One region of the Vagococcus sp. QWL-13 genome, then DNA from elsewhere that is predicted to be linked to it. Evidence: predicted binding sites of a transcription regulator. Region 1 holds the regulator's gene; each other region holds the start of a gene.

Region 1 (10,044 bases):
AAGAAAAAAGAGATGACTAGTCGTCTCTTTTTTTATTTCTTTCAAAAGATAAACCCCTCTTTTTTACTCCCTAGCTCAATATCACCTAAAAATTGAGAATTCAGATTTTTTGATTTATAATAAATCAAGTTTATACATTTACTTAAAAGAACAGCAGTGGAAATTATCTCTTGCCATCCGGAAAAAAACGATGCTGTTGACAGCAAGTTATCTTTGCCATCAACAGCCAACAGTGCGCATTTTATCTGTTTTTCCGCAAGACATTACCCAGCTGCCATCGGAGGAAGATACTGTGAAATCACCTTTAAGAATCCTCGGCGGTCTTTTGACTGCTTTTGGACTTTTTATCATTTACTCTTTGCCTAGCACTTTGATTTATCTCAATCAGGAATTATTGGCCAATGTGAGCATCTTTTTGATTGTTTTTGCATTCGTCAGTTTTTATCTCTTTAAAACCCAGAATAAACGACAAAAAAAAGTTTTTCGCTGGAAAAATATCAGGAGAGTCGTTATCGGCTATCTTGCCATTTTCTCCTGTAATTTTTTGCTGCAATTTTTCATGGAACAAGCTACAACAGACAATAATGAAACGATTTATGCCCTATCCAATCAAATTTCTCCCTTGACTTTGTTTTTACTGTTGTGTGTATTGGCCCCAATCGGCGAAGAAATTATTTTCCGCTATTGTGTAATTAACAGTTTTGGAGATGTGGCTGACCCTAACCAAAAAGGCGGGCAATTTATCGGCCTGCTCGTCAGTGCTGCCCTCTTTAGTCTGCCCCATGTTCCAGAATCATTCGTTGTGTTTCTGACTTATGCTGCCATGGGACTTGTCATTGGTTTAGTTTATCTCAAATCACAACGATTGGAAGTAGCAATAATGCTACATTTTATCAATAATCTTTTGCCGTTTCTTGTTATGGTATTCACTCCAGAACTGCTATGAACAATAAGTAAGCATAAAATAGTTGTTTTCTAAAATTTTATGTTACCATTAAATATACAAAGACTATCAGCAAGGATGTGTTTAGTATGGAAAAGAAAACAATTGGTATCTTAGTAGGAAGTCTGAGAAAAGGGTCCTTTAGTAAAAAGATTGCTCATTCACTGGCAGAACTTTTTCCAGAGGAGTTTACCACAGAGTTTATCGAAATCGGCAACTTGGAATGGTACGATCAGGACTTGGACGATGAAAACCGCCCGACAGAAAACTGGACAGCTTTTCGTAACAAATTGAAAAACATTGATGCTTTTATTTTTGTCACTCCAGAATACAACCGTTCCGTGCCCGGTGCTTTGAAAAACGCCTTAGACGTAGGCTCTCGCCCTTATGGTTCAAGCGTTTGGGACGGCAAGCCGGCCTTTGTAGTAAGCTCATCCACAGGTGCTATCAGCGGCTTCGGTGCCAACCACCATTTACGTCAATCACTTGTCTTCCTAAATATGCCGACAATGCAGCAACCTGAAGCATACATTGCCTATTCAAATAAATTGTATGACGAAAACGATGCTCTTGTTAACCAAGGCACACAAGATTTCTTCCAGTTGTTGGTCAATAGTTTTGTTGACTGGATTGGAAAATTTAATTAGTCGCAGTGATAAGAGCATGACCTGTAAGTAGGTTTCATAGCTGAAATAGAGACCTTTAAAAATTAACCCCCCATGTCATCATTATTTTGAAAAAATGATGTCATGGGGGGTTCTTTATTTTGGGACTTTTGAGTCAGTCTCTTGCTTTTTTATTTCTTTATTTCATCAGACATTTTTCTTATCGCATGGTCACAAATTCTTCTGCCCCTGTGGGATGGATTGCTACGGTTTGGTCGAAATCTTTTTTGGTCGCACCCATTTTTATCGCTACGGCAAACCCTTGCAGCATCTCATCAACACCGATTCCAATGCCATGCAAACCAATGATTTTTTCTTCACTGCCTAAACAAACCAACTTCATTGTCGCTTTGATTTTTCTTTTCTGCAAGGCATAAAACATCGGGTTGAACTGACTGCGATAAATTTTTATTTCATCTTTCCCATATTTTGCCAGTGCTTCCTCTTCCGTCAAGCCGATTGTCGCAATTGGCGGATGGGTAAAAATAACGGTAGGGATATTGGTGTAGTCCAGATACTCTTCCTCTTTCCCGTTAAACAATCGTTCTGACAAGCGCCGTCCTGCTGCGATAGCTACAGGAGTCAAGTCCACTTTGCCAATCAAATCTCCTACGGCATAAATTCCTTTTTGTGTGGTATTCTGATACTTATCCACCTTCACAAAGCCGTCTTCATCGGTAACCACAGAGGTCTTTTCCAAACCTAGGTTTTCAATGTTAGGTTTGCGCCCCACTGCCCAAATCAATCGGTCTGTCTCAATCTTTTCGCCGCTTTCAAAACGAATGACCAAACTGTCATCCTCTTGCTTAACAACTTTCTCAGGTATCGAATGAGAATGCAGATGAATCCCTTCTTGTTCGTAAATCGCCATCATCTCTCTAACGATTTCTTCGTCGAAAGAACGTAGTGGGCGGTCGTAACGAAACGCTAGATGGACCTCAACGCCCAAACCATGGAGCAATCCCGCCAGCTCTACCGAAACATAACCCGCTCCAGCAATCACAACCTTTTCAGGAAGATCTTCCCAGTCAAAAAAGCCATCCGAATCAACCCCGTGTTCTGCTCCCGGGATATCAGGAAACTCGGTATGATTACCGGTAGCCAACAAAATATGAGGGGCAGTAAAGGTTTGACCGTTGACTTCAATTGTCTTCTCATCAACAAATTTAGCAAAGCCCTTCAGCACTGTGACGTTATTGTGTGCCAATCCTTTATCATAATGCCCATGCAAACGCTCGATGTATGCTTGACGATTTTTTACAAGCTGTTTGAAATCCGTTGCTTTCAACTCCACATCCAAACCGTAACTTTCCGCATCAAGTAAAATGTTTTCCCGAAGCGTGGACGCCTCCCAAAGAACTTTTTTGGGGACACATCCCACATTGACACACGTCCCGCCAATTTTATTTGCTTCAATCAGGAGAACCTTAGCGCCATACATCCCCGCCCGGTTGGCCGATGCAATCCCGCCGCTTCCCCCGCCTATTACTATATAATCGTAGGTTGCCATGATCCTAAATTCCTTTCTATTCTGAACATATAAACGTTAACACTCCTTTAAATTATACAGAAAGTCATAAACAGATTGCAATACATCTGACCATGATCTTTAAAATCTCCATAAATATCCATCTTTTCTTTCAAAAGAAAAAAGAAGACAACGAATATTGTGTCTTCTAAGAATCAGATTGACTAAGAGGGTCAACTGCCAAAACTACTTTTTCTTGCGGAGCATATCCCCAACGCTGACAGGTTGTGCAACGGGCATGGTCAACACCATCATCGGATTTGGTGCCCTGTCGATGGCCTCTCCCTCATCGTTCCACATCACGTCAACTTTTTGCTCAAAATGATGGAAACCGGGGCCGTAAAACTCGATTTCATCTCCCACGCTAAAGTGATTACGCTGCCGGATAGTTGCGATTTTTGTTTCTTCGTCATAGGAAAGAACTTCTCCGATAAAACTGTATGAGGGGATTTTACGCCGTGCACCAAATAGTTGCTCATTTTCACTTGGCGTTCCAAAATAAAAGCCGGTAGACAGCTCCCGCTGAGCCACTTTCCACAACTCATCGATCCACTCTTGTTTACAAGTATAGTTTTCCGGATCTTCCATGTAACTATTTACAGCAGCTTTGTACACATTGGCCACTGTGGAAACATAATGAATAGACTTCATCCGCCCCTCGATTTTAAAACTATCCACACCGTTTTCTATCAGCTGGGGGATATATTCAATCATAGACATATCGACGGCACTCATAGAGAAAGGTTCTGTCGTGTCAAAATCATCCACTAGGGAGTGTCTCTCACCGGAAAAAGGCATGTCATACAAATCATACTTCCAACGGCAAGACTGACAGCAGCCCCCGCGATTTGCGTCTCTTTTCGCCATATGATTAGATAATGTGCAGCGCCCGGAGTAGGATATACACATGGCTCCGTGGATAAAGGCTTCTATTTCAACATCTGTATGCTCACGAATCGTTTTGATTTCGTCCATGGAAACTTCACGGGCCAGTACCACCCGCTCCAGTCCTTCATTTTTCCAAAACTCTAAGGTTTCAAAGTTAGTGGCAGAAGACTGGGTGGACAAATGGATGGGCAGTCCCGGAGCATCTGTCGCACATATCTCTATCAATGCAGGGTCAGAAATGATGACCGCATTGATGCCTATATCTCTCAACCGCCGGAAAAATTCTCCTGCCCCTTCTTCATCGTGTTCGTGCGTTACCATATTTGCGGCCACATAAACCTTTGCTTGATGCTTCTTAGCAAAAGCCACTCCTTCAGACATTTCATCAAAAGAAAAATTGCCCGCCCGGCTGCGCAGACCGTAAGCATCTCCGCCGATATACACTGCATCTGCCCCGTAGTGAATCGCTGTTTTTAATTTCTCAAGCGTTCCTGCCGGTGCCAATACCTCGGGACGCTTCAATTGCTTTTTGACTATTTCCATGCTTATTTCACCTCTTCCGGATCCATCAAAAAGAATCCTGTGTCAAGCTCCCGGTTTTCAGGATGTAAAGAACAGACATTGCTGCTTAATTCTTTAGCCAGACTCTCATCCCATCGTCCCTGCTCAAGAGCCTCTCTAGCTTTGACAAACTGCTTAGCGATTTCCACAAAATTATCACTCGGTGTGTAAAGACCGTCCAGCTTCCAATGTAGAAAATTCAACTCCGCCAGTTTACCCAGCTGCTCCATCAGATTAAGATCATTATTCGCAAAAATATGCGTGCCGTGTTCATCTTCATAAATGGAATAATGTGTCTCAGTTTTTTTCGGTTCAGATAAAAACAAGTCTCTTTCCCTCGTCGTATCCTTAGGTCCTGCTTCAACAAAATTAAAATAATTTTCTAAAAGAGGGCGCTTGGACTGATGGATGCAAGTGGCACCATAGACTAGTATTTCCCCAAACCCCAATAATTTATTTTTCATCTCTTTAAGCTCCAGATAGGGAACTTCTCTGGCAACAACTGAGCCGATTGCCCCACGCCGATACCAAAAATTCATTTGTCGGGCACTTGTCACCATCGTATGTCCATCATATATAAAAGGCAGACGGAACTTGTCCCGTCTGATGACGTGGACCACTCCCGCATCCCCTACCGCGACAGCATCTACTTTGATTTCTTCCAAAAATTTCAAATACGCCGGCAGCTGCTTCATTTTTTCCGGATGCATCAAACCATTGACTGCTACGGTGACTTTTTTGCCAAACCGGTGCGAAAGTTCAGTCAACGCCTGCTGTTCCTCCAACGAAAAATTATATGGTAATCTCAGACCAAATGTTTTGCCGCCAAAATAAAGGGTGTCCACTCCAGCTTCCAAAAGTTTCTCGGCCTGCGAGAGGGATGCCACTGTAGCGGTAATATTAATCTTCATCCTTAAATTTCTCCCCTCAATAATCATTGCTATACTATCACAAGTTTCATGAAAAACCAAGACGTTTTCATTACTGACACCAGCAAAAAACTGTTATATTTAAGAATACAATCACTTAAATATAACAGTTCTATCCCGCATTCTCTGGAACTTGTGCTTTTACTGACTACACTGGCAAAATTTTATCCGGTGCAGGGGTTTTCACACTAACTGTGATCTTGCCTTTCGTAGCGCCAATAGTTACTTTATCCCCAGTAGCAATCTTTCCGGACAACAACTCTTCGCTGAGTTTGTCCTCAATCTCTTTTTGCAGAGCCCGTTTCAACGGACGTGCACCGTACTCAGGGTCGAAACCAACTTTACCAATCACATCCAATGCTTTTGATGTGATTTTCAACTCAATGTCCTGCTCTGCTAAACGTTCAATCACAGAACGGGACATGATTTTCACGATTTCACGCAATTCCTCTTTGACCAAAGAACGGAAAACGATTGTTTCATCCACTCTATTCAAGAATTCCGGACGGAAAGCTTTTTTCAGTTCTTCCATGATTTTATCTTGCATTGCTTTATGGTCCTGAGTGATATCAAGCACATTAAAACCAACCGAGATATCCTCTTTTAAAGCAGTCGCCCCAACATTGGATGTCATGATTAAAATAGTATTTTTAAAGTCTACTTGGCGTCCTTTGGCATCAGTCAAATGACCGTCATCCAGCACTTGCAGCAAGACGTTGAAAATATCCGGATGAGCTTTTTCTACCTCATCAAAAAGAATGACCGAATATGGTTTTTGACGGATTTTTTCAGTCAATTGACCGCCTTCATCATAACCCACATAGCCTGGCGGTGAACCAATCAGGCGGCTGGTGGTGTGTTTTTCCATATATTCTGACATATCAACCCGGACTAACGCATCCTCTGAACCAAACATGGCTTCCGCCAACGCTTTGGCCAATTCTGTTTTCCCAACTCCCGTAGGACCTAAGAACATAAAGGAACCGATAGGACGTTTCGGATCTTTCAATCCACTTCTCGCACGGCGAATCGCACGGGAAACAGCTTCCACTGCTTCTTCTTGTCCGACCACACGTTGGTGCAAAACTTTTTCCAAATTAAGCAAACGTTCGCTTTCTTTCTTCTCCAACTGCTGTAAAGGAATCCCTGTCCATTGAGACACGACTTCTTCGATATCCATGACTGTCACCGAACGCTCGTAACTGTTTTTTTCTGCCTGCATTTGGTCATATTTCAAAAGTTTTTCTTGCTGACGCTTTTCCTGTTTTCTCAAACCAGAAGCTGATTCAAAATTTTGTTCCAAGATAGCCGCTTCTTTGGCTTCTTGGAGTTCTTCCAGCTTGCTCATCAAAGCCACTCTCGGAGAAACCTTGTCAGAATCACTTAATCTTACTTTAGCTGCACTTTCATCAATCAAATCAATCGCTTTATCCGGCAACTGGCGGGAAGTGATGTAACGAACGGATAAATTCACTGCCTCTTCTAGCGCTTCATCGGTAATATTCACCTTGTGATGTTCTTCGTATTTTGGACGAATCCCTTTTAAAATCTCCACAGTATCCTCTGCTGACGGTTCATCCACCTGAACTTTTGCAAAACGCCGCTCCAACGCGGAATCCTTCTCAATATATTTTTGATATTCATCCAAAGTTGTGGCGCCGACTGTCTGTAATTCACCACGAGCTAAGGCTGGTTTCAGAATATTCGATGCGTCGATCGCCCCTTCAGCGCCTCCTGCACCAATCAAAGTATGGAGCTCGTCAATAAATAAAATCACGTTGCCGTCTTGATAAATTTCCTCTACAACTTTTTTCATGCGGTCTTCAAACTCGCCTCGGTATTTAGTTCCGGCGACTACCGAGCCCATGTCCAGCATCATCAGACGTTTGGCAGACATTTCCTCCGGCACAGAACCTTCGACGATTTTTTGCGCCAGACTTTCAGCAATGGCTGTTTTCCCAACACCGGGCTCCCCAACCAAAACGGGATTATTTTTAGTTCTGCGGCTCAATATTTGAATCAGGCGTTTCACTTCATTTTGACGGCCAACCACAGGATCCATTTTTTTAGCTTTCGCCAAGGCCGTTAAATCACGAGCCAATGAATCCAAAACAGGGGTGCTGCTGTCTTCCATCGAATTTGCTTCCCGTGTATTAGGTCTGCGGTTGCCTGTTTTCATTCCTTTGCCCTCAGTCAATCCCATTTTTTTAAGGACCATCTGTCTGGTTTTAGCCAAGTCCAATCCGAAATTTCTTAAAATTCGTGAGGCTAAAATTTCATCATCTCTCAAAATCCCTAATAAAATATGTTCCGTCCCCACTTGGGGGGAACGAAGTCTCTTAGCTTCGTCTTGGGAAAAAGCCAAGATTTGTCTCGTTCTAGGGGAATACGGCAAATAAGGGATGACCTGTCTTTTTCTCATGGTGCCATACCCAGTTAAATTGGCGATTTCGTCACGCAAATCTGCTTCCTGCACGTCAAATTGACGTAATATTTTACCTGCCACGCCATCCTGCTCGATTACCAGCCCCAGCAATAAATGCTCAGAGCCCACCGACTGATGACGAAAGTTTTTTGCTTCTTCTTGAGCAATCAGTAATACTTTTTTTGCTTTTTCTGTAAATGTCCGCTCCATATTCTTACCTCTTTTCTTCATAACGAAGACGATCCAACAGCGCTTTTATTATAGCAGCCCTGACATTATCTTCACTCGGATTTTGCTTGCCGATTGCTTCATAGCTGATAATTGATACCAGCAATTCAGCTTCTCTTTTGCTTATGATATCATAATTATACAATTGCTGTAGAACGGCAACGCCATCCTTATACGTTAATTGTGTACCGATGTTTTTTTGTAAATAGGACAAGACTTCATCATGAGAACTTAATTCCACACGTTGAATGCGGATATACCCTCCGCCGCCCCGCTTGCTTTCTACGGTATAGCCCTGAGCCAAAGTAAACCGCGTATTAATCACATAGTTGATTTGAGACGGCACACAACTGAACAAATCTGCCATTTCTGAGCGGCGGATTTCAATAATTTCTTCTTCTGTTTCATTTAAAATTGATTTGAGATACTGTTCAATCAAATCCGACATACTTTGATGACTCATGTGTATTCACCTTGCTTTTTGACTATATTTGACCTTACTTAGTATTATACAAAACTTGCTGTTAAAGGGAAAGAAGTTTGATTGTAAAAAAAAAGTCCCCAACAACTCTTTCTTTAAAACAGGAGTTAATATCGATATAAAAATCTGCCTCCCGGACTTTCAATAAACAAGAAGGTCATCGTTAAAAAGCAAAGAGTCGATAATTATTCAGTGAACGCTATTGACAGGGAAGAATTTCGATGCTAAAATATCATACAATTTAGTAAATCAAACCGTTGATGCGGAGATAACGGCAATGATGCCTTTACAGAGAACCTGTGGTGCTGAGAGTCAGGTAAGAAACACGTTGTCAAATGGACCGCTGAGGGTGCAGTCAAATGGGAATTCCCAAAGTATTCTGCAACGTGTGGGCATACGTCAATTGCCAGGGATATGTCAGTATCCTGCTAAGCGCACGGAACATACCGTGAATCAAGGTGGCACCGCGAATAATATCGTACAACATTTGTACTTATTCGTCCTTGACAGAGTAGATATTTCTGTCAAGGGCGTTTTTTGTTTACATGAACTCCTTTGACATGAAATATAAGTCAAAGGAGTTTTTCTATTTTAGGAGGTTAATGCAATGTTATTTACCAAACGCTGGTGGCGCCCCTGCGCCTAGAAAAGAAATTACATCAAGAATAACGTATCAAATCAACACTAACCTAAACTTTATCTATATTGGAGGAAAATAAAATGAAATTTAACGAAATTGAATTCAACACCTACTTTAAAAACTATCCCGATGCCAACGGCTATTTTGGCAAATACGGCGGTTCCTACATTCCGCCTGAATTGCAGAACGCTATGGATGAAATCAATGATGCCTATCAAACGATATGTAAATCCTCAAAATTTATCAATGAACTGCGCCGCATTCGCAAAGAGTTTCAGGGAAGACCTACTCCTATTTCCTATTTGGAAAGATTGTCCGGAAAACTCGGAAATGTTCAACTTTATGTGAAGCGTGAAGATTTAAACCATACTGGCGCACACAAACTCAATCACTGTATGGGCGAGGCATTGCTTGCTAAATATATGGGCAAGAAGAAAATCATCGCTGAAACCGGTGCTGGTCAGCACGGTGTAGCCCTTGCAACTGCTGCTGCATACTTTGGCTTGGAATGCGACATCTATATGGGATCAGTAGACATCAAAAAACAGGCACCCAACGTTGCCAGAATGAAAATCTTAGGTGCCAAGGTTGTAGAAGTGACAGAGGGACTGGCAACTTTAAAGGAGGCTGTGGATGCTGCTTTTACAGCTTACCTCCAAGACTATAAAGATGCCATTTATTGTATCGGCTCAGTTGTCGGCCCCCATCCCTTCCCGATGATGGTGCGTGACTTCCAGAGTGTGGTAGGTATCGAGG
Region 2 (10,044 bases), 1.1 Mb from region 1:
AGGCAGCAGCATGGCGTATCTATTGAAAAAAGTTAGGGTACCCATCAAATGGCAGAGTGTTTTGTCTTTACTCTTCATGATGACTTTCTCAGTCCAATATTGGATTCTCCGTCAAGGCTTTTCGGCTTGGGGCGGTGCTTTGCTGCCAGTTTGCCTGCTTCCCATTGTGGACATGATTGAAAAAAAGAAAATCAATAGGTTTTCCTTAGGACTTTTGACGGCACTGATGTTTCAAACCCATGTTTTTTCCAGCGTTCTGCTGGTGTTGACCTATTTGATTTTTTTCATGTATACTTTTTTTCACTCACCAGCAAAATTTCGTCTATTAAAAGAATTATTTTTTTCCATACTGCTATTTTTCCTTTTAACATTAAATGTCTGGAGTAGTTTCGGTGAGTTATATCGAGGACAAAAAATATTGCCCCCATTCATCAATTACTCAATGTATTTAAGTACGATTACTTGGCAAAGTGTTTATATGCTGGTGATGCCCTGTTCACTGCTGATTTTGCTGTTCGTTCAGTTTTATAGTTCTTGGCAGAAAAAACAGCACTTGCCAGAGATATCAAAAATACTGCTTTTCGCAGAAAGTTTCTTTTTGCTGTTATCCAGCAATTTGATTCCCTGGAAATTTTTAATAGACAAAGAAGTCGGAATTGCTAAAATTGTTCAATTTCCTTTCCGTTTCTTTATTCCAGCGACTGTTTTGCTGATTGTTAACTTTGGTATTTTGTTGAAGGAAGGACTAGTGCAAGAATTAAAAGCAGCGAAAGCGACAAAATGGTTGCTGCCCATCAGTTTGCTTCAGACTCTGATTTTAATCATAGTGATTCTTTCGTTCTGGCAAACAGAGGAGGATTATTTGCAGTCCGGGATACATGTCTTCGTTCACGAAGCTGACAACAGTCTTGTGAAATCATCTTTCTTTGATAAAAATAAACAAAGAGCATTACAGCTAGTGGAAAAAGCAACTCCAGACTACCTCCGGTTTACTACCATGAGGAGCAAAACAATTACCAATTGTATAAAAAAGGTATTATTGATAGAAACCAGCAAGTTGTCAAAGAAGTGAAAGGGAAGCCCCTGATAGTAAAGTGGCTGGGAGAAAAGAACTTGAATGTTACTGTGCCAATTATTAAATACAGGGGGACTAAGTTAGAGTTAAACGGGAGAAAGCTTTCGGAAGAAGAAATCAAGCTAAGCAGTTTGGGGATAATCAGCGTTACACAGCAAAAAGGAGAAAATCGGCTGAAAGTTTCTTACGAAGAAGGGGCTGTTTTCCAAATAGCGTTGTTAATAACGATTTTTTCTTGGCTGGGTTGTTTCTTAAAGATTTTTTCAAATTTTATGAAATAAAGGAGGAAACTGTTATCATTTTTTCTTACCTTGTCTATAGAACTTAGGTCTTTCTTTTAGTTGCGGAATGTTTTCTTTGCTAGTTTTTTATGGCATTTGTTGCAAATTCACAAAAATGAGAACATTCCTGCGAACTTTCCGGCATTATTTGTATCACGATTATGTTAAGAGAAGGAAAGCAGAAGTGTTTCCAACTAAGAAAACATTTTAACTTTTTATGAATATTTTACGTACCCTTATACATCAAGTTCAGTGTTTTGCGAAAATAAAGCCAAACAGGACCTTGCTAGTAAAAACGGCCCTTTTTTGCTATAATTTTGTTATAAGGGATAGACGGTTTATTGAACGTCTAGCGGCTGATTGTTTTAATATTAATAAAAACGCTTTCTTTTTCATCCTGTTTTTTTAAGGGTGCTGAACATTCCAAAATGACAGGATTGGATGTAGAGCAGATGTGCCGAGAGCGAAAATCTGATGAAACAATTTTCATATCCTTAACTTTCGGCAGAATTTACTTTGCATAGAAAAAATCGACTTGGTTAGCCATCGCTTGCGGTGGCTTTTTGTGTACACATGACATTTGTTTAGTTCAAGCAGCGAAAGGAGGAAGACCATGATTCGATTTGAAAATGTCGCAATGGCTTACGGAGATAACATAGTCATAAATAATTTTAATTTGGAAATAGAAGCCGGTCAGCTTGTGGTACTTGTGGGGCCATCCGGATGCGGCAAGACCACCACATTACAGCTTATCAATCGTCTGATAGATCCTACCGAAGGGACAATTTATCTCAATGGGGTAGACATACAAACGATCGATCCTGTGGAATTGCGCAGAGGTATCGGCTACGTCATTCAAGAAATTGGCTTGTTCCCGCACATGACGATTGAACAAAATATAGAAATCGTCCCTAAGCTTTTGGGATGGCCGAAAGAAAAGCGTGAGGCACGCACGCTTGAATTGCTGAAAATGGTAGAGATGGATGCCACTTATTTACATAGGTATCCGGCAGACCTTTCAGGAGGACAGCAGCAACGTATCGGTGTCTTGCGTGCCTTAGCAGTGGAGCCCCCAGTTATTTTGATGGATGAACCTTTTGGTGCCTTAGACCCGATTACTAGGGACAATCTGCAAGATGAAATCAAAAAATTGCAGAAGAAATTAAATAAGACAATCGTATTTGTCACTCACGACATGGATGAAGCGATAAAAATTGCTGACGTCATCGTATTGATGAAGAAAGGCACTATTGTGCAGGCGGCATCGCCAGATGAGTTGCTTTCAAATCCCAAAAATGAATTTGTTGCTGAATTTGTGGGGAAACACCGCTTTTATCTTAGCAGCGTGGAACGAGTCAAGGACGTAATGCGCAGTAAAGTCTTTAAAGTCAATGTAAATTCAGGTCTCGCCCAAAGTATCGCCTTGATGGAAAGTGAGCAGGTTTCGTCATTGCTGGTAGTAGACGATGAAGACCGCTTGCTAGGGTCTTTGGGTATTGAAGATATCATGAATAAAGTGCAGCCGGGGATTTCAGTGGTAGATTTACAGTTGAACAAGCTCCCGTCTATTCTGCCCGACGCGCCGGCAAAAGAAGCTTTTGACCTGATCACTGAACTGAATTTAGACGTTTTAGCAGTTGTAGACGAAGAAAACCATGTGTTGGGTGTCGTTACCAAAACAAGTATGGTCAAGTCTCTAGCACAAGTTGTTTGGGGAGGGAAACAAAATGACTAGTTTCTTTTCATTTTTATCCAGCAATAAAGAGATGATTTGGAAAGCATTGGGGGAGCATATCATGATCAGTCTGACGGCTGTGTTGCTCGGATTGGCGGTGGCGTTGCCCTCTGGTATTTTGCTCACGAGAAATAAAAAAATTGCAGCAGTTATTTTAGGGGTTTTTGGTGTGGTCAACACCATTCCCAGTTTAGTGCTTTTAGGGGTCGCCATGATTGTGCTCGGCCTGGGATTTGTTCCGGCCGTGGCAGTTTTGTTTTTATACTCGCTGTTGCCTATAATGCGCAATACCTACACAGGAATCCGTTCGATAAATCCGAAATATATCAAAACAGCATTAGGGATGGGAATGAACCGCCGCCAATTACTGATTAATGTTCAACTTCCTCTTGCTTTGCCCGCAATCATCACTGGCATACGCTTATCCAGCATTTATATTATCAGCTGGGCAACTCTTTCCGCCTTTATCGGTGCCGGCGGTTTAGGCGACCTGATCTGGTCAGGATTGCAAGCTTACAACTACGATATGATTTTTGCCGGCGCTTTGCCTGCTACCTTATTAGCCTTGTTGGTAAGTTTCTTACTGTCTGCGGCGGAAAACAAAGCTGTTCAGTTTAGCCGGGGCAGGAGAGGGGGGAAGACATGAATTTCTCAGCGATCGGAATTGCTCTCATGGAGCACTTGCAAATTGTTTTCACTGGTATTTTAGCTGGCTGTCTCGTTGGCATCCCAACTGGCTCTTTGTTGCGTGGACATAAAAAAATCGCAAAAATCGTTTTCGTAATTGTTGATATCATTCAGACGGTACCTACACTTGCCATGTTTACTTTTGTCATGCTGCTTTTTGGATTAAACAACTCTACTGTCATATTTTCTATTTTCTTATACTCTCTGTTTCCGATTGTCCGCAACACCTACACTGGTATCGTTGGCGTAGACCAGGGAGCTATTCGTGCCGGAAAAGGGATAGGCATGACGCAAATGCAAATATATTTCCGGGTGGAGCTGCCCCTTGCTTTCCCTGTCATCTTGTCGGGAATTCGTTTGGCGTTAGTTTCTGCTCTAGGTATTGCTACTACAGGAGTTTTGATAGGGGCAAGCGGTTTGGGCATGCCGATTTGGCGGGGGATACAAACGCGGAACATGATTATGATGCTATCTGGCGCTATACCGGTTTCTTTGCTGGCAGTATTATTTGATGTGCTGCTGTCAACGTTGGAAAAACGATTAAGTCGTTGATGACAAATGACTGTTTTTGTCAGGTTTACCCTTGAGGAGGAAGAAAAATGAAACCTATTAAAAAAGGACTGTTTTTAGGACTGATAGCCATGATTAGTATCATTTTATTCAGCAGCTGCGGCGGCAAAGAAGGAAAAGTGACGATTGCTTCAAAACAATTTACTGAGAATATCCTTTTGAGTGAAATGTATGCCCAGCTGATCGAAGCAAAAACAGAACTTAAAGTAGAGAGGAAACAAAATCTCGGCGGGACGTCCATTTGCTTTCCCGCAATGGAAAAAGGGGAAATAGATATCTATGTGGAATATTCAGGGACTGCTTATAACGAAATATTGAAACTGCCTGATAGCACAGGAATCAGCGCAGATGAAATTTATAATATTACTGTGAAAAAATTGAAAGACGACCATGAGATCACAATGTTTCAGCCTATCGGTATCAATAATACTTTTGCATTAGCTATGTTGAAGAGCAAAGCCGAAGAGATGGGCATCAAAAGTATGAGTGACTTGTCAGCACCTTCCGGGAGCTTGATATTCGGGGCTAATCATATTTTTTATACACGTGATGCAGACGGTTTTGACCCGATGATTGCCTTGTACGAGATGAATTTTAAAGAGGCGCTGAAAATGGACACGTCATTGTTGTACGATGCCATCGAACAAGAAAAAATAGATGTTATGGTAGTTTATGCAACAGATTCTTTACTGAAAAAATATGACATGGTTATCTTGGAAGACGACAAGGAACTTTTCCCGCCTTACCACGGTGCACCTATTTGCCGTGATCAAGTGCTTGAAGAAAATCCCGAATTGAAAGAAGTGTTAGACCTTTTAGAAGGCCGTATCAGTGATACTGAGATGCAAGAATTGGATTATGAAATAGATGTGGAAGGAAAAGAAGCAAAAGAAGTGGCTAAAAAGTTTCTGACCGACCAAGGACTCTTATAAAATTGTATGGGGAAAATGCCCCAACTTGTTAAGCAGCATAAATCTCCAGAATAAATAACGATGTTCTGGAGATTTTGTAATATAAATAAGAGAAAAAATCAAACAATCTCGTTGACAAATAAAAAAGAACGTCACATCGAAGCAGAAAAGGAAGCGAAAATTTCTGTTTCGATATGAGGTTCAGAGTCAGGATAAGAGTGAATCAAATGACTTTTTATGCGTGTGTAAAAGTCTATGTCTATATCTTAAATTGTTTTTGTAAGAAAATCAATAGTAATTGAGAAATATTCTCAATTAATTTTATTTTTGGTATTAACGCCAAAATTTTTTATGCTCTGCTTTGTCAACAATGTTGAAGTCAATCATTTTTTTGATCAATGTGTAGTCAATGTCTTGCACCCATTTAATCCTGATAATATTAGGAGTATGATCGTAGCCTGCTTCTTCGATTTCAGCGGCAAAATGATTAATCGTCACCGTTTCTGGAGAGATGGCAAAATGATTTTTGGAGAAACTAAAGCTGATGATAAAAGTGCCATGTGCGGTAAACATGGGCTGGTTCCATTTGATGACAGGAACCAATTCAGGAAACGACTGATGAATCCAAGAAAAAAGTTCGGTAATTTTTTCTCTGTGTGCTGGATGTTCAATCTGGCTGATAATCGTTTCAAACTCATTCATATAATTTCTCCTCCCTAAAAAGAATGATACTAAAGTAAAAAGAGATTGGGTCAGCAACGACAGTTCTGATTCGATGTGATTTTTCTTTAAATTTCTTTATAAACTTTAAGCCCCTGCTTCAATCCAAAATAAAATGCTCCAGATGTAATCAACAGCATAGGAATCGTAGTCAGAAGGTTTCTCGCAATTTGCTGGCCGTCCATATACCCGTCTTTATCAGGAAAAATCAGATAAGAAATTGCATGCCAAAAACTATTGAAATTGAACAAAAAAACGATGAATGAAATTATTGCCAATAACAACCAAAAAACAACCAAAAAATTTGTTTTTTTCATGTGAATCAACTCCTTCAATTTTTTCTATTATATCAAGCTCTGGGAAAACAAAACAGCGATATGTTTGGGAGAAATATTTTTTTGCAGTAACTTCAACATTTGAGTTAAAACTTAAAATTATATTATGTACGTTTGTTTTGACCATATTTGACCAAAAGAGTATACTAAAGTGGTCTAGAGATTTTAATGTCCTAATCCGCGATTGACAAAAAATTGACCAGCACTTTTCATCTAGATGATTTTTCATAACACCATGGAAAGTCAAGGTCAGTTTACGGCGGACATAAAATTAAACAGGAGGTAGCAATATGGCAGTAGAAAAAATGACAACCACAGTTCAAGAGGCCATCGCTGAAGCACAGCAAATTGCTATGCGGAGAAGAAATCAGGAAATCGATATTTCACATCTATGGAAAGCTTTAGTGCAGCCGGGAAATTTTGCCTATAATTTTTATAAAGATTCCGGCGTGGATTTAAATCGCTTTTCAAGTGAAATAGAGCAAGCCTTGGACCAGCTTTCTGTGGTGGAAGGCAATGTTCAGTATGGTCAAACGTTTAGTCAGAATTTGTTTTATCTTATTCAAGAAGCCGAGAAAATCCAAAGTGACTTTCATGATGATTATTTATCCACTGAGATTTTATTATTGGCACTTATGAAATTAAAAAACTATCGTTTGACAAAGTTTTTACTGACACAAAATATAACTTTTGATTCAATGAAAAAACAAATTGAAGAGATGCGGGGTGGAGAACGAGTGACTTCCCAAAATCAGGAGGAGCAGTATGAAGCTCTTGAAAAATACGGGATTGATTTAGTTAAACGGGTCCGAGAAGGGAAGCAGGATCCTGTTATCGGCAGGGATGAAGAAATCCGTAATGTCATCCGTATTTTATCACGAAAAACTAAAAATAATCCGGTACTGATTGGAGAACCTGGGGTAGGTAAAACAGCAATCATCGAAGGTTTGGCCCAGCGAATCGTCAGACGGGATGTGCCGGAAAACCTGAAAGATAAAACTATTTTTTCTTTGGATATGGGGGCACTGATCGCAGGAGCAAAATATCGTGGTGAATTTGAAGAACGTCTAAAGGCTGTATTGAAAGAAGTCAAAAAAAGCGACGGTCAAATTATTTTGTTTATCGACGAGATCCACAATATCGTCGGCGCAGGAAAAACAGAAGGCAGCATGGATGCCGGCAATTTGCTGAAACCGATGTTAGCTAGGGGCGAACTCCATTGTATCGGTGCGACGACCCTTGATGAGTATCGTGAGTATATGGAAAAGGACAAGGCACTGGAACGGCGGTTCCAACGAGTTTTAGTTCAAGAGCCGACCGTCGAAGACACCATCAGTATTTTGCGGGGGCTAAAGGAACGCTTTGAAATCCACCATGGAGTAAACATCAATGACAATGCTATTGTGGCGGCCGCTACCATGTCCAACCGTTACATTACCGACCGTTTTTTACCGGACAAAGCCATCGACTTGGTAGACGAAGCTTGTGCCTCTATCCGTGTGGAAATGAATTCTATGCCGACAGAGCTGGATCAGGTGACCCGACGGTTGATGCAGTTGGAAATCGAAGAAGCAGCATTAAAGAAGGAAACAGATGATGCTAGTAAGAAACGATTAGCTATTTTGCAGGAGGAGTTAGCCGAACTTCGGGAAGAAGCAAATGAGCTGAAAATGAAGTGGGAAACTGAAAAAGAAGAAGTCAATAAAATCAGCGAAAAACGCAGCGAACTTGAGACGGCACGTCGTCAGTTGGAAGAAGCAGAGAGCGATTATGATTTGGAAAAGGCTGCAGTATTACGTCATGGGACAGTGCCGCAACTGGAAAAAGAGTTAAAAGAGTTAGAAGGCAGAAACACTCAAATCAATGAACGTCTCATTCAGGAATCTGTCACGGAACATGAAATTGCCATGGTAGTCGAACGATTGACCGGTATTCCAGTTGCCCGTTTAGAAGAAGGAGAACGGGAAAAGATTTTACGATTGAACGAAACACTTCACAAACGTGTGATTGGACAAGATGAAGCTGTGGAAGCAGTGGCTGATGCCGTCATTCGTTCCCGGGCTGGATTGCAGGATCCTGACCGTCCTTTAGGTTCATTTCTATTTTTGGGACCTACAGGCGTAGGGAAAACAGAATTAGCCAAAGCGTTAGCAGAAAACTTGTTCGACTCTGAAGATCATATGGTGCGGATCGACATGAGCGAGTACATGGAAAAACACAGTGTCTCCCGTTTAGTCGGTGCCCCTCCGGGTTACATCGGCTACGAAGAAGGGGGACAATTGACGGAAGCAGTACGACGTATCCCTTATACTATCGTTCTTTTAGATGAAATCGAAAAAGCACATCCGGATGTATTCAATATTTTACTTCAGGTGCTGGATGACGGTCGCTTGACAGATAATAAAGGTCGCGTCGTTGATTTTAAAAATACTGTGTTAATCATGACAAGTAACCTAGGTTCACATATTCTCTTAGATGGTTTGACTCTTGAAGGAGAAATTTCTGAAGAGGCACAACGACAGGTGCAAGACTTGCTGCGCAGCCAGTTCAAGCCGGAATTTTTAAACCGGATTGACGATACGATTTTATTTAAACCGTTGACGCTGAATGATATGAAACGGATCATTGTGAAAATGACCAATGAACTAGGGGAAAAACTAGCAAATCAGGAAATGAAATTGGTGATTTCTGATGAAGCCGAGGAATGGATTGCTGAACGGGCTTATGAACCGGCATTTGGCGCGAGACCGCTGAAACGATTTCTAACGAAAGAAGTGGAAACGCCGTTGGCAAAAGAAATCGTAGCAGGTAAAGTTCAACCAAAACAACAAATAATAATTACCGTAGAAAATGACCGGTTAAGTTTCAACACTCAAGATTTAGAAACTGATTTTCAGATTGAACATTAATTCACATTATAACAGTTAATTAGGTTGCTCAGCTGCAGTTAACACGCTGCATTTGAGCAGCCTTTTTTTCAAAACCTTCGATACAGCCAATATTTAGAGAGGCTAATTATTATTAATGAGACCAAAATAATATTAATGTGTACCTTTTCACAATATTAGTGTTTTATTTTGGATAGTTTTTGCTATAATTAAAGAAAGGCACTAAAAGTGTTGAATTTTTTTATGTTCACGCTTTCTATAGTGAATGATTGATCAAAGAAGAAAGGAGGGATAAGAACAAATGAGTGTAACAGAAAAAGTATTTGATTTCATTGAAACGGAATCACAGTTCCAGGAATTTGAAGAATGTCTTGAAAATTTACAAGGTGTTCAAGGTGCACAAATGCCGGCATTGCAGGAAGCTCAAAGAATTTATGGCTATCTGCCGGTGGAAGTTTTAGAAAGAATATCCAAGAAATTAGATGTTCCTTTAGAAACACTTTACAGCACGGCTACGTTTTACTCTCAGTTTACTTTTGTGCCTAAGGGCAAGTATACCATCAGCGTGTGTATGGGAACTGCCTGCTATGTTAAAGGGGCCGGGGATATTTTAGATTCTTATGCAACAAGTCTGAACATAAAACCCGGGGAAACCACACCAGACCGTAAGTTCACATTGGAATCCGTTCGTTGTATCGGAGCATGTGGATTGGCACCAGTCATCACGGTCAATGAAGAGGTGTACGGCCGATTAACAAAGAAAAAAGGCGATAAAGTATTGGTTACTTATCAAAATCAAGAGTAACGCAAATACTAGACATAGTTGGCCGAAACTTTTGATT
Region 3 (10,044 bases), 550 kb from region 1:
CAGCAGTGCTTCCAGATTTTGATCCTGTTTTTTTTGCCGACTTGGCATGCTGATTGTAAAAATAACTATTGCAGCCGCAATAGCAATGGCTACCCATCTTTTAGTGTTCATTTTTTCTCTCCCTTATAAATGATAAAGACCCAAGAGTTATCTTGAGTCCTTGTTTTCTATACATCTAACAAATCAAAAATTTCTATAGCAACAAAGTCAATGTCATCGAATTGGTAAATTTTTTGAGTGTCCGACTCAGTCAGTTCAAAGGTCTCAGTCGCTGCATCATAAGTGACTAAACACTTTTCAACGCCGTCTTTTTCAAATCGGCGCACTTGCACCTCATTATCTGTAGCTTCAGTCATAGCATCCAATCGTTTAAGTATGGCAACTAATTTTGAATTTTTCATTGGATCTGCCTCCTTTAGTTTCACTTCCTGTTACATTGTATCAAAAAGTGTTGACTGTTGCACCGATAATAGAAAATTTAATCTAAATTTCATCTTATTTTGTACTTGCCGGTTTCCCGTCTGCCCACCACAATTTGATTAGGGCTTGGGTCCCATCATTTTCCCAACCTTTGTCTGCTAATTTTTGGTACAGCTCTTTAGCTTTCTCAGTGGACGGTAGCGAAATCTCCATTCTTTCAGCTTCCTCAAGCGCAATTTTCAAATCCTTGACAAAATGTTTCACAAAAAAGCCGGGACTGTAATCTTCTTTTAAAATTCTCGGTGCATAATTAGCCAAGGACCAGTTTGCTGCACTTCCTCCACCCACAGTTGCAATGATTTTTTCCAACTCCAAACCTGCCCTGTCAGCATAAACCAATAACTCTGTCATACCGGTCATTGTCCCGGCAATCATGATTTGATTGGCCATCTTGGCATGCTGGCCTTTTCCTGCCGTGCCCTGATGATTAATAGTATTTCCAAAAACTTGAAAAAGCGGATATGTTTTTTCATAGGCCGATAAATCACCGCCGACCATAATTGTCAGCGTACCGTTCTTAGCTCCCAAATCTCCACCGGAAACCGGTGCATCCAAGCTGTCCGCCCCTAACTCTTTTGCAGAATGATAAATCTTCTCCGCTAAGGTCGGTGTGCTGGTAGTCATATCCACCAATATTTTATTTTTAACTTCTCCGCTAAAAACCCCTTGGTCACCGTAGTAGATTTCTTCCACATCGGCTGGATAACCTACCATGGAAAAAATTACATCGCTTTGATCTACAACATCCTTAGGCGTTTCCTGCCAAATCGCCCCTTCTTTTTGTAATTCTACGGTTTTAGCTTTCGTTCGATTGTATACATTCACTGAATACTCAGCATTGAGCAAGTGTTTCACGATTGCTGCTCCCATGACACCTGTTCCAATAAATCCCACTCTTTTAGTCACTGGCTCGGCCTCCCTAAATTTTCCTTTATTATATCATATAAAAAAACAGACATCATTCACTGCTGTCTCAAATCCGATCATGCAGAGAATCATATCTGTCATTTATTTTCATCCTTTGACCGCTTTACAAAAAAACTTTTAGGCGCCATAATCTTCAACTGGTGAGGCAAACTGATACTCGCTTTAATCTCAACCATAAGCAGATGGTATTTTTTAGCTATTTCATAAAAGCCCAACACATTTTCAGCAAAGCGCTCGCTGGATATTTCTATTATTTTGGCCTCATAAGTCTCCCGACGAAGGGGCTGCTGTTCACTGCAAAAATGAATCAATGCTTCTGGAAAGTCCTGATCCTCCCTGAAAGTCCTTCCCAACTCATCTGAAGATAATAATTGCTTTAAATAATCGTTCTCTTTTGCTACAACTTTTGTACCGGCGGCTAAAGCCTCAATGAAAGTCAACCCCTGAGATTCAGAAGAAGAAGCTGAAACAAAAAAGTCTGCCGTCTGATAAAAATCTCTCACTTTATCATTGGGGACTTCCCCAATGAATTTGACTGCGTGGTCCAGAGAAAGTGCTGCAACCAACTCTTCCAGCTTTTCCTTATACGGACCATTCCCCACGACCATCAATTTTGTTTCCGGCATCACTTCCAAAATTTTGGGCAGTCCCTTGATGATTCCTTGAATATTTTTCTCATAAGAAATCCGGCTCAGAGATAACAGCAACAAATCATTTTCGCCCATACTGATTTGCGCCCTGACATCAGTCTCAGGCAATAAAGTTTCTTTAGCATAAAACTTATTTACCTCGATGCCGGTGGGAATTACTCTTAAAGGTGCTCTGACGCCATATTCTTGCATTTTTTTAACGACTCGCTGACTTGGACAGATGATGCCGCTCAGCCCCCGTGAAAAAGCCAGCGTAGCTTGTTTCACATGACTGGGTCTTATCAGCTTCCCTTTGGCGATGTAGTGCAGGTATTCTTCATACATCGTATGATAAGTGTGCACGACCGGTATATTCAATTTTTTCCCGATATACTTCCCTAACCATCCTACGCCGAACTCCGTGTGTGTATGTATGATATCCAAATGATGGTGTTTCACCCACTCATAAGCATCACTCATACCGCTGATTAAAATGCGGCGTTCTTTAAATGAAATAAAGGGTATACTGGGCAATCGGACAATCATTGGATCTTCATCTATTGCTTGAGGATCCGTCGTCGTAAAGATAATTACTTCGTGTCCCAATTTCTCAAGTTCAATTTTTAAAGTTTTAATAGAAGTCGCCACACCACTCACTTGGGGAAAGTAAGTGTCTGTAAACAAGCCTATTTTCATGAATTCTCCTCCAAATCAACTCAACCCTAACTAACATTGATGTGCTGTTTTAGAGTTTTCCGAGATTATTTTTTCTTCCAACACAGATGTGTATATTTTTTTCAACTCTTCCCCGATTTTTTTCATGCTCCTGTTTTCTACTATTTCATAGGCGGCATGACACAAATCCGGCTTTTCCCCTTCTACGATTTGCTGTAAAAGTTCAGCAAACTCCTCATTATTGTTGCCCATATAACAATTAACGTCCTTCTCCAACCAGCCTTCATAGACCGGTATTTCCCGTACTAATAATTTTTGATGACTGGCGATTGCTTCCAAAACCACAATCCCCTCCGTCTCCTCATAAGATGGGAAAAAGAACAGGTCACTGCCTGAATAGGCGCCTTCGATAATTTCTCCTCTGATGTAGCCTGGAAACTCAACATTTTCCGGGTGATCCTCTTTGACAATTTTACGGATGTGGGCCGGTATCGACATCAAGGGTACATGTCCAAACCAGATAAAGCGGTATTCCGGAAATAATTTTGCGATGTCGATAAAATCTATAATTCCTTTTCGTTCGAAGAACAATCCCACACAAATGATTATTTTTTCCCCATCTTTGATATTAAAATAATTGCGAAAAGCTGTTTCTTTTTCCTCGCTTTTTTTGTACCTGTCCAAATCAATGCCATTAGAAACCGCTGAAATAGGAACTGTCAGGCCATAACTTTTTAAAAGTTCTTTGGAATAATCTGTCGGTGTTACCAAATGATCTGCTTGAGAATATAAACTGATCAAATATTTTTTTACCAATGGCGACAATTGATTGGAACCAACAAACGAGTTCCTGAAGTCTTCCTCTGTCGAATGGGCGTGATAAACGATTTTTTTTCCTGCTTTTTTGGCTTTCTGCACCATTGACCTGCTCTTCAATCCATAAGTATTGATATGTATCACATCATAATCAGTGCAATGATGGTCTGTCGTATAGTCGACACCGACTGCCGACAATGCTTTTTTTTGATGTTCCAAAGCCCGGCCGATGCCTGATTTCCCCAGTGCCTTCTCCCCTTCAAAGTATAACAGTACTTTCATAACACTTCTCCCGTCTACCAAATATTTTTTAAATTGAAACTATTTGGTTGTTAATTCCACTATAGCATAAAAAATCAATTCTAAAATCAAACTATAGTCTGAGAGTTGATACATAAAAATTATATCATACTCCTGTAGATTCTTACCATAAAGTCTACATGGCATCGAAAGAACAGTAATTAGCTGTTATTTGAAAAAGACAAACGTTGATATCACAACGTTCGTCTTAGCTATAAAAGTTATTTATACCGGCATTTTTTATAAACCGCCAGATATAATCCGAGTACGATAACCACATGTATCAGCAGGATAAATATCCTTACTAAAAAAACGAGGATGATTAGAATTGATGATATCATTTAACGAAGAGCAAAAAAAAATCAACATAGCAGGAACTGACAAACCACTGACAGCACTCCAGTTTGAAAAAAACAAAAAAACTACCTAAGCAACTCGCTCAGGTAGTTTTCTGACTTCGTTAATCTATTCGGTCTTAATCAACATTAGTTGACAACAAACCAATAAATTTTATTTTACGTATTCTTGCACTAGAGCAACAACTTCATCAGCAGTGTCACAATCATTGATCGCTTTATCAGCTAATTCAGCCATTTTGCTTGTGTCAAGACGTTTCATCAAGCTGCGTGTTTTCAATATGCTTGTGGCACTCATGGAGAACTCATCTAAACCTAGTCCCATCAATAATGGCACAGCTGTTTGATCTCCAGCCATCTCCCCGCACATACCGGCCCATTTGCCTTCTGCATGAGCAGAGTCAATGACATGTTTCAACAAACGCAGAATTGACGGGTTGTATGGTTGATACAAATAAGATACCCGTTCATTCATACGGTCTGCTGCCATTGTGTATTGGATAAGGTCGTTCGTCCCCACACTGAAAAAGTCAACTTCTTTAGCAAATTTATCAGCAATAACTGCCGCTGCTGGAATTTCGATCATGATACCCACTTGAATATCATCAGCCACTGCGACACCTTCGTCGATCAGTTTAGCTTTTTCTTCTCCCAAAATTGCTTTTGCACTGCGGAACTCCACTAAAGTTGCTACCATCGGGAACATGATGCGCAATTTTCCATAAACAGATGCTCTTAGTAAAGCACGCAACTGTGTTCTGAAAATATCATCTTCCACCAATGAAATCCGAAGCGCACGGTAACCTAGAAACGGGTTCATTTCGTGAGGCAATGGCAAGTAAGGCAATTCTTTATCCCCGCCAATATCCATCGTACGAACAACTACTGGTTTGCCGTTCATTCCTTCAAGCACTGCTTTATAGGCTTCAAACTGCGCATCTTCTGTTGGAAGTTCAGAAGAATCCATATAAAGAAATTCTGTCCGGTATAATCCGACACCTTCAGCACCGTTGTTGTTGACACCTTCTAAGTCTTTTGGCGTTCCGATGTTTGCAGCCAATTCTAAATGTTTGCCGTCTGCAGTAACTGTTGCTGCATCCTTCAATTTATCCCATTCAGCTTTTAGCTTTGCAAACTCTTCGCCGGTTTTCTTAACTTTTGCAATTTCATCTTCTGCAGGATGAACGATTACTTCTCCAGCTATGCCGTCCACAGCGAGCATGTCGCCGTCTTTTACCATCTTGGTAATCGACTTAGTCCCAACAATTGCCGGGATTTCTAAAGAACGGGCCATGATTGCCGAGTGAGAAGTTCTACCGCCGATGTTTGTGACAAATGCTTTAACGTATCGACGATCCAACTGAGCAGTATCACTCGGAGTCAGGTCGTGTGCAATCACAACGACTTCCTCATTAATCATCGAAGGGTTAGGCAATTTGACATTCAACAAGTGACTCAACACCCGTTTCGTCACGTCTTTGATATCCGCTGCACGTTCCTGCATGTAAGGATTGTCTTCCATTGCTTCAAACATGCCGATAAACATGTCTGTCACTTCTTTTAATGCAGACTCTGCGTTCACTTTGTTATCTGTGATATTGGACTCGATCGCACCTGTCATTTCAGGGTCGGAAAGAACCATTAAGTGAGCGTCAAAGACTTGAGCTTCTGCTTCTCCAAGAGTTTCAGCAGCTTTGTCACGAATTTTTTGAATTTCTTCTGTAGACGTTGCCAAAGCTTGTTCCAAACGAGCGATTTCTCCCTGGGAGTCCTCCACTATGCGTTTGTCAAAGGAAAGATCAGGTTCTATCAGTAAATACGCCTTTGCAATTGCAACGCCGTCGCTAGCAGCAATTCCTTTTAGCATCTCTGACATTATTCTGATAATCCTTCCTTCTTCATTGTATCGACAATACCAGCCATAGCTTCTGCTTCGTCAGCACCTTCAACAGAAATCGTTACGTCAGCTCCTTGACCAACGCCCAAGGACATTACTCCCATGATTGATTTCAAGTTAACTGATTTGCCTTTATACTCCAGATTGATATCTGAATTAAATTTGCTAGCAGTCTGTACTAGTAAAGTAGCTGGGCGAGCATGAATCCCTGTGTCTGCAATGATGTGAAAATCTTTTTTTTCCATAATTGATCCGTCTCCTTTAGATGAAGATATTTTTTTATTTTAGGGCTTATTTTTAAAAACGAGAAACATCGTGATACGAAAAAAAAAGCCCCCTCATTTGTTTAGATTACCATCTTTTATGCTTACTTACAACTTTTTTATTTATTTATCGATAGTTTCACCCGTTTTTGCACATTTGATATCTAACTTCTCCGCCCAACCCTGCTTCCCCCTCTATTTTTTTCCTTTCAGGGTGTGCCAGATAAGCATCGCGAAAAAGCATAAATTCTTCTTTTGATACGATTAATTCTGTGATTTCCCCCGTAATCAGCTGATTAATTTTCAGCGTATATGGATTTTCGAGCATTCCCACTCACCTTGCCTTAGCTATTATTTTTTCAACAATTAAAATGCCTATTTCTTGAAAGTTTACTATTTAATGATATAATACTATTAAAGGTCAGACAAGGTCAATATCCTGTTTGGCTATTCATTTTGAAGGATGTGAAAAAGAATGCTTTGTCAAAACTGTAAACAAAACGAAGCTACAATCCATTTTACTGTTTATAATGGTCATGAAACGCAAAAAGTTTACCTTTGCCAGAACTGCTACCGCGAATTGAACGCCAAATATAGAGGAACCATGAATCCAAATATGTCGAAAGATCCTTACGGGTTCAGTTCCATCGAGGATTGGTACCGCTCATTGTCTCAACAAGGGCAATCACCAAACCAGTTCGGACAGACCCCTCCTACTCAAAGCGGGCGCGGAGGTATGCCCCCACAAGGTCCCGGTCAGCAAAGAGGAGGTTCTTTGTTGGAAGAATACGGTGTGAATCTCACTGAGGAAGCAAGACAAGGCCGGATCGATCCTGTCATCGGAAGAGATAGCGAAATTACACGGGTCATTGAAATATTGAATAGAAGAACAAAGAATAATCCTGTTTTGATTGGAGAGGCCGGTGTAGGAAAAACTGCTGTAGTAGAAGGTCTCGCTCAAAAAATCGTCAATGGGGAAGTTCCGCAAAAACTTTTAGATAAGGAAGTCATCCAGCTGGACGTTGTTTCCCTTGTTCAAGGCACCGGCATTCGAGGTCAATTTGAAGAACGGATGCAAAAGCTCATGACAGAAGTTCAATCCAACAAGAAAATCATCTTGTTCATTGACGAAGTCCACGAAATCGTGGGAGCCGGCAGTGCTGGCGACGGAAGTATGGATGCAGGAAATATTTTGAAACCAGCATTGGCCCGTGGGGAATTACAAATGGTCAGCGCCACTACTCTGAACGAATACCGGGTCATTGAAAAAGATGCTGCTCTGGAACGCCGGCTGCAGCCTGTTCAAGTTGATGAACCCACACAGGAAGAAACCCTCGCCATTTTGAGAGGGATTCAAAAACGTTACGAAGACTATCATCATGTGACTTATACTGATGAAGCCATCGAAAGTGCAGTTTCTCTGTCCAGCCGTTATATTCAGGACCGCTTCTTGCCGGACAAAGCCATCGACTTGCTGGATGAGTCTGGTTCCAAGAAAAACTTGACGATTCAAGCTGTTGATCCTGAATTGTTGGAAACACGTTTAAAAAATGCGATTGAACAAAAAGAAATTGCTTCTAACGAAGAAGATTATGAAAAAGCGGCTTACTACCGTGACCAAATCGCCACTTTAGAAAAATTGAAAGACAATCAGGTCGCAGATAAAGACATGCCGGTGGTCACTGAAAAAGACATGGAAGCAATCGTTGAACAAAAAACTGGAATCCCAGTTGGAGATTTGAAAGCCAAGGAACAAAATCAATTGAAATACTTGGCTGACGAATTGCAAAAGAAGGTCATTGGCCAAGATGAAGCCATTGATAAAGTTGCCAAAGCAATCCGACGCAATCGGATTGGATTAAATAAGAAAAACCGCCCGATCGGGTCATTCTTATTTGTCGGACCAACAGGTGTAGGGAAAACGGAATTGGCAAGACAGTTGGCTTTTGAAATGTTTGGTTCCAGCGAAACAATGATTCGTTTGGATATGAGTGAATACATGGAAAAACACAGCGTCTCCAAACTGATAGGCTCCCCTCCCGGTTATGTAGGATACGAAGAGGCCGGACAGTTGACCGAAAAGGTGCGGCGCTCTCCATATAGTCTGGTTCTGCTGGACGAAATTGAAAAAGCTCACCCGGACGTGATGCATATGTTCCTGCAAATTCTCGAAGACGGACGTCTGACAGATGCTCAGGGTCGGACAGTCAGCTTCAAGGATACTCTAGTCATCATGACCAGTAATGCAGGTACAGGTACTACTGAGGCTAATGTGGGATTCGGTGCGATCCGAGAAGGAACGACTCAATCAGTGTTAGGACAATTAAGTAATTACTTCAAACCTGAATTTTTAAACCGTTTCGACGGAATCGTTGAATTCAAGCCGCTATCAAAAGAAAACTTGCTGAAAATCGTCGACTTGATGATAAATGAAGTCAATGAAATGCTGGAAGACCAAAAATTACATATCGAGGTGCCGGCAAATGTGAAAGAAAAGCTGGTTGATCTGGGATACAACCCTGAAATGGGGGCACGTCCACTTCGCCGTGTCATCCAAGAACAACTGGAAGATAATTTGGCCAGCTTCTATCTCGATCATCCGGGAACAACGGATTTTGAAGCTTACCTTGATGAAAATGGAACAATTAAAGTTCATGCGAAAGTAGCAGAAAAAATGGAAATGAAAGAGACTCAATCCTAGGATTGAGTCTTTTTTTGTCTCTCAAAAGAATAACAGTTTAAGTAAGCTGTTTCGAAAATAAACTGAATACTTAGCAAGATGGGACTTCCGCTGAAATAAACGGCGTTGTAAAACGAAAGTCTTTTTAGATACACTTACACTTTCTGTTTCATTTTTTTTAAAAAAGAGGTACAATTAAGGTAATAAATTATGCTCTGATGGGAGGTAAGAAGATGAAACTAATCGATGTCACCAACAGTTATCCCCAACTTGTCACCAGTCAACTGGAAAATACTGACAGTCATCTGGTAAGAGTTTATACTGTTGGAAAAACCAACGTAATATATAGTGAGGCGCCCACCCATAATGAAATTGTCATCCAAAATAAAAACCGCAAAGTCAAAGACAGTGAAATCACTTTTGTTTTAGACAAATTGCTCCCGAAACACCAAGGCATTTCCCAGTTGGATCACATTCGAACGAATCATCTCGTTGAGATTTCCATTCCTGTGGGGTCGGAAAGTTAACCTGCACTTATTCAAAGACTGAACCCAGTGAAAACATGACAACTTGTTCTCTAAAAAACAGTAAGCAAACATGAATTGTCTGCTCTGCTTGTTTGGGGAGCAATTGTTTACGTTACACATAATCACTGTTATCAGTCTTATTTTTTGATTTATTACTTCTTTCTTGTTTACATGAAACAAGATTTTTTTATTGCTCAAAAAAAACTTCCTGTACCGCATGGCTGACGGCAATCTTCACATGCTCGTAAGTCAATCCTCCCTGCACATACAAACGATACGGCGGACGAATTGGTCCATCCGAAGTCAATTCCAAGCTGCCTCCTTGAATAAAGGTGCCCGCAGCCATGATCACATCATCTTCGTATCCAGGCATATAAGCGGGGATTGGAGACACGTGTGCATCCACAGGAGAATATTTTTGAATAGCTTGGCAAAATTTCACCATTTTTTCTTGGTCTTCCAACTCGATCATCTGAATTAAGTCCGTCCGCTCA

The links. Region 1 encodes CtsR, which represses protease genes until heat stress. Its sites were predicted from a motif close to TTGGTCAAAAAAGGTCAAANA; they were not measured.
Region 2: clpB (ATP-dependent chaperone ClpB) is a predicted target of CtsR. The motif match lies at 6,431-6,451, and genes of this name have one in related genera.
Region 3: AC4PHI_RS11125 (ATP-dependent Clp protease ATP-binding subunit) is a predicted target of CtsR. The motif match lies at 6,761-6,781, and genes of this name have one in related genera.

Annotation. Positions count from the first base shown of each region.
Region 1 is NZ_CM178746.1:85,622-95,665, reverse strand. It holds gene AC4PHI_RS00470 (DUF6019 family protein) at 1-20, shown strand, start outside; gene AC4PHI_RS00465 (CPBP family intramembrane glutamic endopeptidase) at 110-946, shown strand; gene AC4PHI_RS00460 (NADPH-dependent FMN reductase) at 1,033-1,590, shown strand; gene gor (glutathione-disulfide reductase) at 1,769-3,118, opposite strand; gene AC4PHI_RS00450 (peptidase U32 family protein) at 3,323-4,567, opposite strand; gene AC4PHI_RS00445 (peptidase U32 family protein) at 4,570-5,496, opposite strand; gene AC4PHI_RS00440 (ATP-dependent Clp protease ATP-binding subunit) at 5,663-8,149, opposite strand; gene AC4PHI_RS00435 (CtsR family transcriptional regulator) at 8,154-8,630, opposite strand; gene AC4PHI_RS00430 (hypothetical protein) at 8,926-9,207, shown strand; gene trpB (tryptophan synthase subunit beta) at 9,369-10,044, shown strand, end outside.
Region 2 is NZ_CM178746.1:1,801,148-1,811,191, reverse strand. It holds gene AC4PHI_RS08385 (hypothetical protein) at 1-1,072, shown strand, start outside; gene AC4PHI_RS08380 (hypothetical protein) at 1,021-1,356, shown strand; gene AC4PHI_RS08375 (betaine/proline/choline family ABC transporter ATP-binding protein) at 1,970-3,091, shown strand; gene AC4PHI_RS08370 (ABC transporter permease) at 3,084-3,737, shown strand; gene AC4PHI_RS08365 (ABC transporter permease) at 3,734-4,330, shown strand; gene AC4PHI_RS08360 (ABC transporter substrate-binding protein) at 4,378-5,280, shown strand; gene AC4PHI_RS08355 (iron chaperone) at 5,593-5,961, opposite strand; gene AC4PHI_RS08350 (hypothetical protein) at 6,048-6,296, opposite strand; gene clpB (ATP-dependent chaperone ClpB) at 6,605-9,223, shown strand; gene AC4PHI_RS08340 (NADH-quinone oxidoreductase subunit NuoE family protein) at 9,504-10,007, shown strand.
Region 3 is NZ_CM178746.1:2,366,628-2,376,671, forward strand. It holds gene sppA (signal peptide peptidase SppA) at 1-111, opposite strand, end outside; gene AC4PHI_RS11090 (YkuJ family protein) at 168-401, opposite strand; partial or broken gene AC4PHI_RS11095 (NAD(P)-dependent oxidoreductase) at 496-1,395, opposite strand; gene AC4PHI_RS11100 (glycosyltransferase) at 1,485-2,732, opposite strand; gene AC4PHI_RS11105 (LTA glycolipid anchor biosynthesis glycosyltransferase, IagA/BgsA family) at 2,763-3,809, opposite strand; gene ptsP (phosphoenolpyruvate--protein phosphotransferase) at 4,338-6,059, opposite strand; gene AC4PHI_RS11115 (phosphocarrier protein HPr) at 6,059-6,325, opposite strand; gene ykzS (protein YkzS) at 6,483-6,671, opposite strand; gene AC4PHI_RS11125 (ATP-dependent Clp protease ATP-binding subunit) at 6,819-9,044, shown strand; gene AC4PHI_RS11130 (DUF1827 family protein) at 9,257-9,550, shown strand; gene AC4PHI_RS11135 (methionine gamma-lyase family protein) at 9,738-10,044, opposite strand, start outside.